Regions from separate parts of the Chryseobacterium proteolyticum genome, predicted to be linked through region 1. Evidence: riboswitches for the same ligand, from Rfam matches in the RefSeq annotation. Region 1 holds a riboswitch; each other region holds the start of a gene.

Region 1 (2,275 bases):
GACCCAATTGTTGTTGTTGGAAATAAAGGAAGCTCCAATGCGTTCTGCTGTGCTTCTTTTCTCACATTAAAAGGACTGTTTCTCTGTGCGTCACTTTCTGTAGTTACGGTAACACGGTTTTTCACATCCTGATTGTGAATTAGTGTTGAAACTTTTCGGTTTTCAATAGCTTTTTTATTTTCAGCTAATTCCTGTAAAGTATTGTAATCCGGGTTTTCTGAAGCTAATTTTTTTTAAGGTAACAATTTCATAAACTTTTTGCCTGGCGAAAGCCATCCATTGTTTGATCTCCGGAGATAGTATATTTTCATTTTTCTCCAGGTCAAGATCGAAAGGAGAATGAAGTAATGAACATGACGGTGCAATGAAAACTCTTTCAGAACCTAATGCTGCAATAGCTTTTTTGATGAAAACCAGAGACTGATTGAAATCGTTTTTCCAGATATTTCTTCCGTCTACGACTCCTAATGAGAGGATTAATGTTTCAGGAATTGCATTGATGACCTCATCCAATTGTTCCGGGGCTCTTACCAGATCAATGTGTAGTGCATCAACAGGTAGAGTAGTGGCCAATGAAAGGTTATCTTTTAACCCATCAAAATAGGTGGTCACAATAAATTTAAGGTTCGGAAACTGTTTGGCAATTTCAGCATAAATGTTCTGGTAAACTTCTTTTGCTTTCTGATCAAGGTCTAGTGCTAAAAACGGCTCATCCAGCTGAATCCATTCTGCTCCGTTGTTTTCAAGCTCTTTTAAGATCTCAACGTAAACCGGAAGCAGATTTTGTGCTAAATCCAATTTATCAAAACCTTCTTCTTTTTCTTTTCCTAATAATAAATAGGTTACCAATCCAAGGATAACAGGCTTTGTATGAATTCCTGCTTCCTTCGCTTCAATAAACTCATTAACGATTTTATGGGAGAATAATTTGAATTGCTGATCTTTTTGGAATTCTGGAACGATATAATGATAATTGGTATCAAACCATTTTGTCATTTCCATGGCTGTAATATCGTGCCCTTCTTTCTGATAACCTCTGGCCATAGCAAAGTAAAGATCTAGCTCATTTGGTGTAATATCCTGATAACGGGAAGGAATAGCTCCAACAGACAATGTCATGTCCAATACCTGATCATAAAAAGAAAAGTCATTGGATGGAATCAGATCAATTCCGGCTTCTTGTTGTAGTTCCCAGTTTTGCTTTCTGATCTTTTTTCCTGCCTCTAAAAGTTCCTGTAACGATGTTTTACCTGCCCAATATAGTTCGCAGGCTTTTTTAAGTTCTCTGTTGCTACCGATTCGCGGATAGCCAAGGATGTGTGTTTGCATTTTCTTTAAACTTTTAATTAAATTTTGGTTTTAAAAGTTCTTATAATGCTTCATAACGCAATCGGGAAATAGTTTTTAGCAATAGAGAAGATACAATATAGACGTAATTTTCCCAGTGAAGAGTAGATTGTTAGGTAACCTGAAATTAATTTTCATAAAAAACATTACGTTTAAACTCAAATAAATTCTGAGTTAAAACCCAATCCAATACGTTCAAAAGTATCATCTGTATGACCAAAAGCTTCAGACCGCGAAAGCATTGTCAATTCGGGACAGGCAGGTCTCCTGACTTGTAACAGTTTTTGTCATCCTTCCCGCTTGTGGCAGTGGATATTCAGGGACAAAAACCTCTGTTGTGTTACTTACAGTTGCGCGACAGCTCGTGATTTTCACACGATTCCCTATTAATCTACCTTAAGTAAAACCTTTTCCGTTTGATGAAGTATGTTAAAGAACAAAATAGGGTGTAAAGGTATTAATTTAAGATGTTTAATTGGCTTAAATGTAAAAATTAAGGATATTGTTTTGTTTGAATTGAATTTGTAAGTTATTTATTCTGTAAATTTGAAAATATAAATCGAAAAAAGAATATTATCCTGTGGAAAGACTAGACGATAAAGACCTTCAATTGTTAAGGATCCTTCAAAAAAATGCAAAATTGACCGTTAAAGAATTGGCAAAGGAAATTAATCTTTCTCCATCTCCTGTTTTTGAGCGTGTTAAAAGGTTGGAGCAGGAGGGTTATATCAAACATTATGCGGCTGTCCTGGAAGCTGAGAAACTGAATCGTGGTTTTACAGTTTTCTGTCAGGTTAAATTAAAGATCCACGACAGGTCTGTGGGAAATGATTTTGTACAGGAAATTACACTGATAGACGAAGTTGCGGAATGCTATAATATTTCGGGCGATTTTGATTTCCTTCTCAAAGTTCAGGTACGCGATATG
Region 2 (2,275 bases), on a different contig from region 1:
AAGTATTATCAGTTTGGAAACCAATGGAACTATGCAGCTACCGGATTTTATCAGCTTTATGCGGACAAAAAAATGATCTTTTCCGGGAAAGCCGGATTACAGGGAGAAGTATATGATAGGAATAAGCAATTTGATGAAGCCTTACCGGATACTGCCGGAAGTGCTTTATATGGAAAATTAGGCTTTGAACTTTCCTATAGTAAATGGAGCCTGGGTAGTGAACTGATGCTTCCTGCCTATTCAAATCTGGCCGGTGGAAACATTGAAGCTAAATCCAGATTCAGTGTGTTTATTAACTTTGGGATATAAAAATCAAATGAACATTCCGTTACTCATGTAACGGAATGTTTGTTTTTATTCTGTTGAAAATCATTTTATTAAGTATAATATTGTTTCTAAGAAGAATTTTCTATCTTTGCCGGAATCTGGTGAGCTGTAAAAGGCTTTTAAAAGGGAATCCGGTGTAAATCCGGAACAGACCCGCTGCTGTAAACTCTAAACCAAAATTTTTGATGTATATATCCACTGTTTTTAATGGGAAGGATTTCAAAAATGGAGTAAGTCAGAAGACCTGCCAGAAGATTAAAGTTTGATGCTTTCGTGGAATAAAGCTAAGGACAACAATGCTTCTGTGCAGCTATGGCTGTACAATGTTATTGCTGCTTTCTTATATCCATTAGTGTCAAGATTATTCTCAGTGAGCTAATGGAACCGAAATTTACTTTTACAACTAAAAAAATAATTATCACAATCCTTGTGCTAATTAACCAGCTTTATTTTTCTCAGTCAAGAGATAGTATAAAGGAAAAAGGGATCCTTCCGGTTACCATTATAAAAAAGATTTTAAAGAAATTCTTCCCGCTCAAACTCTTTCAGGAGAACAGCTGGAAAGGTTGAACAGCCAGTCCGTAGCCGATGCATTACGCTATTTTTCGGGAGTACAGATCAAGGATTACGGTGGAATTGGCGGATTGAAAACGGTTAATATCCGAAGCATGGGTAGCCAGCATGTCGGTGTTTTCTATGATGGGATTCAATTGGGAAATGCACAAAACGGGGTTATCGATCTGGGAAAGTTTTCGCTGGATGATATCGGAGAAATTTCATTATACAACGGACAGAAAAGTGAGATCTTTCAGCCTGCAAAAGATTTTGGATCTTCCGGCTCAATTTATCTCCAACCCAAGACTCCTTATTTTTCCGGAAATAAAAAAACGAATCTTGTACTTAGAATAAAAAACAGCTCAATCGATCTTTTCAACCCGTCATTTCGATTGGAGCAAAAGCTTTCAGATAAAATTTCCGTAAGTTTCAGCTCCGAATTTATACAGAGTGACGGACAATATAAATACAAATACCAGAAAAAACACCCTGATGGTACTATAGCCAATGATACAATTGCAACAAGATATGATTCTTATATTACTGCCAAAAGATTTGAGACCAGCCTGCAGGGAAATCTGAATAATGGAGACTGGAATGTCAGGGGCTACGGATATATTTCAGATCGTGGGATTCCCTCAGCAATTGTGAATAATGGTTTTGATCCGAAAGGACAAAAATTACTTGATAGAAATTATTTTGTTCAGGCTCACCTGAGGAAAAAAATATTTTCAAAATTTGAGACTCAGCTCAAAGCTAAATTTGCCTACGACTATACCCGGTATATGGATACGGTAAATGTAGCTGAAACGGCTTTAAAAACGGATAATACATATATCCAGAGAGAATTATATTTATCATCTTCCAATATTTACTCAATTACACCAAACTGGGATGTTAGTGCTAATGTTGATTTCCAGTATAATAATCTGGATTCCGATCTTAAGCTTTTCTCATTTCCCACGCGTTATACCTCATTGGTTGCTTTTGCAACCACTTACCAATGGAACCGGTTTAAATTTCTTGGAAGTGTTTTAGGCACTTTTATTCGGGAGAATGTTGAACGTAATTCCAAGTCGCCGGATAAGAGTGAATGGACACCCTCTGCATTTTTGAGTTACCAGCCACTGGCCTTTAAGAATTTAACTGTGAGAGCATTTTATAAAAGGATTTTTAGAATGCCGACTTTCAATGACCTGTACTATACCATGATCGGGAATGTTTTTCTTAAACCTGAATTTACCAATCAATATGACGTAGGTTTTACTTATCAGAAGACTTATAACCATCAGGTTCTGAAAAGTATTTACTTCAAGGCAGACGGGTATTATAACAAAGTGGAAAATAAGATCATTGCAGTGCCCACAACCAATCTTTTCAGATGGATGATGAC
Region 3 (2,275 bases), on a different contig from region 1:
ATGCGGAAGCAGAGAGAACCAGGTTTGCCTTAGGAAGATCTGTTGCTCCGGTATATCAGGAAATGGTCATTAAACTGCTTGAAGACCATAGCTATGATAAACATTTGCGTTCATTTCGTAAACAGCTATATAAGCAGGCTAAAGATGTGCTAGAGGTATTAAAAAGCCATTTTCCGGATGGGTCTTATTTTGAAGATCCTCAGGGTGGATACAGCATTTGGGGAAGTTTGCCTGAAGGAGTGGATATGGAGAAATTTTACGCTTATTGCGAACAGCAAAGAATATTATTTACTCCAGGAGAAATTTTTAGTCTTACCGATCAGTTCAGGTACCATTTCAGGATTATTTTTGCAGAACGTATCACATCCCATAGCCTGTTGGCTTTGCAAAATATAGGTGAGAATTTGAAACAGATATTGTGAGTGTTTTTCCGGCTTTTATCTGTTAATTCAGAATCATATTTTCATATTGAGAGCATATGCTTTTCTCAATAATCGTGTTTGTCGGATTTTTTTTGCAAGTGGCTTTTACATAATCAAGATCATTTTGATTATGATTTTGAAAATTGAAAATATATTTATAATGCCTATTTTCAAAGAATTACGAATTCCTAACTGTTGTTCGTAAATAATTATTTTCGTGTTTCAATAAAATACCTATATTTACCACCAAGGAGTTCATTTATACTTCTTTATCAACCGGAATTGGTTACACTTAGCTGTGAATTAAAAGGGAATCGTGTGTGAATCACGAACTGTCGCGCAACTGTAAGTAACACTCAAAAGGTTTTTATCAATCAGGGTTCACTGTTCTTTTTTTGAATGGGAAGGACGATAAAAATTGTTACAAGTCAGGAGACCTGCCTATTTCGAATTGACGATGCTTTCGCGATCTGAAGCTTATAGTCAGGTATGATACGATGTGATAACAGTGCCCGATATCTTTTTGTGTACATTATCATTTTTAAGAAATGGTTTACAGGTTTTGCTTTTCAGGGCTGTATCATTTCTACAGCTTGCTCGTATTAGTCCCTTTCCATAATTTTCTCTTTTACAAAGTATTGTGAAGTTTTATCAGCACCTTTTATATTGATTTATAAGCATTACAGGCTGATGGCAGCAATCTTTGACCGGATTGTTATTACATGAAAATGTAATGAGGCTGTTCAACCATTCATTAAGGTTTATAGGTCGTTTAATTATTTTAATCATTTAAAGAATAATCTTTCTTTAAATTGTTGGAAGAATGTGAGTTAAAATACATCAAAACGAACAATAATATTAAAGATGAGTAAAAATGTAAGTCTAGAGTCTGCCGGATTACGTTTCCGGGAGACGATGCAAAAAGAAAACCCTCTTCAGATTGTCGGGGCTATCAATGCCAATCATGCATTGCTGGCGCAACAGGCAGGATTCAATGCTATTTATCTTTCCGGAGGAGGAGTTGCTGCAGGATCGTTGGGAATTCCGGATCTGGGAATTACGACCCTTGAGGATGTTCTGATCGATATTCAACGAATAACCAATGTATGTGATTTACCTCTATTGGTGGATGTAGATACGGGGTTTGGTCCTTCGGCATTCAACGTAGCAAGAACTGTAAAATCATTAATTAAAGCCGGAGCAGGTGCTTTGCATATTGAAGACCAGGTGGGAGCGAAACGTTGTGGGCACCGTCCAGGTAAAGAAGTGGTAAGCAAAGAGGAAATGGTAGACCGTTTGAAGGCTGCTGTTGATGCTCGGACGGATGAAAATTTTGTGATCGGGGCACGTACTGATGCTTTTGCCAATGAAGGGCTTGAAAAAACATTGGAAAGGGCTGTTGCCTATAAAGAAGCCGGAGCAGATTTCATCTTTGCGGAGGCTGTTCCTGATTTAAGCTATTATCAAAAGTTTGTAGACGCTACAGGTATTCCTGTACTGGCCAATATTACAGAATTCGGAATGATTAAAATGTATACTGCTGATGAACTGAAAGATGCGGGAGTCGGTTTGATTTTATATCCCCTTTCTGCTTTCCGGGCGGCAAATAAGGCAGCACTGAATGTTTACGAGCATATCCGGAAAGATGGAACCCAGGCTCATGTAATTGATACCATGCAGACCCGGGAAGAGCTTTACAAAAGCATTGGATACCATGATTACGAACAAAAATTAGATAACCTATTTAAACAGAACAAGAATGTCAATGAATAACGAACCAACATTTAAGCCTAAGAAAAGTGTAGCGCTTTCCGGGGTTGCCGCAGGTAATACTGCACTTTGCAGTGTAGGAA

Evidence for each region. Region 1 has a riboswitch for cobalamin ahead of metE (5-methyltetrahydropteroyltriglutamate--homocysteine S-methyltransferase). Riboswitches for the same ligand answer to the same signal wherever they lie in the genome.
Region 2: it holds a riboswitch for cobalamin, as region 1 does, so the genes downstream of both, ACJ5H0_RS14310 (TonB-dependent receptor plug domain-containing protein) here and metE (5-methyltetrahydropteroyltriglutamate--homocysteine S-methyltransferase) in region 1, are expected to answer to the same signal.
Region 3: it holds a riboswitch for cobalamin, as region 1 does, so the genes downstream of both, prpB (methylisocitrate lyase) here and metE (5-methyltetrahydropteroyltriglutamate--homocysteine S-methyltransferase) in region 1, are expected to answer to the same signal.

The regions. Positions count from the first base shown of each region.
Region 1 covers NZ_JBJLWK010000001.1:966,523-968,797, reverse strand. The annotation lists partial or broken gene metE (5-methyltetrahydropteroyltriglutamate--homocysteine S-methyltransferase) at 1-1,329, opposite strand, end outside; cobalamin riboswitch at 1,588-1,773, opposite strand; gene ACJ5H0_RS04500 (Lrp/AsnC family transcriptional regulator) at 1,928-2,275, shown strand, end outside.
Region 2 covers NZ_JBJLWK010000003.1:726,780-729,054, forward strand. The annotation lists gene ACJ5H0_RS14305 (transporter) at 1-309, shown strand, start outside; cobalamin riboswitch at 410-593, shown strand; gene ACJ5H0_RS14310 (TonB-dependent receptor plug domain-containing protein) at 894-2,275, shown strand, end outside.
Region 3 covers NZ_JBJLWK010000004.1:148,475-150,749, forward strand. The annotation lists gene ACJ5H0_RS16455 (aminotransferase-like domain-containing protein) at 1-422, shown strand, start outside; cobalamin riboswitch at 689-881, shown strand; gene prpB (methylisocitrate lyase) at 1,287-2,195, shown strand; gene prpC (bifunctional 2-methylcitrate synthase/citrate synthase) at 2,188-2,275, shown strand, end outside.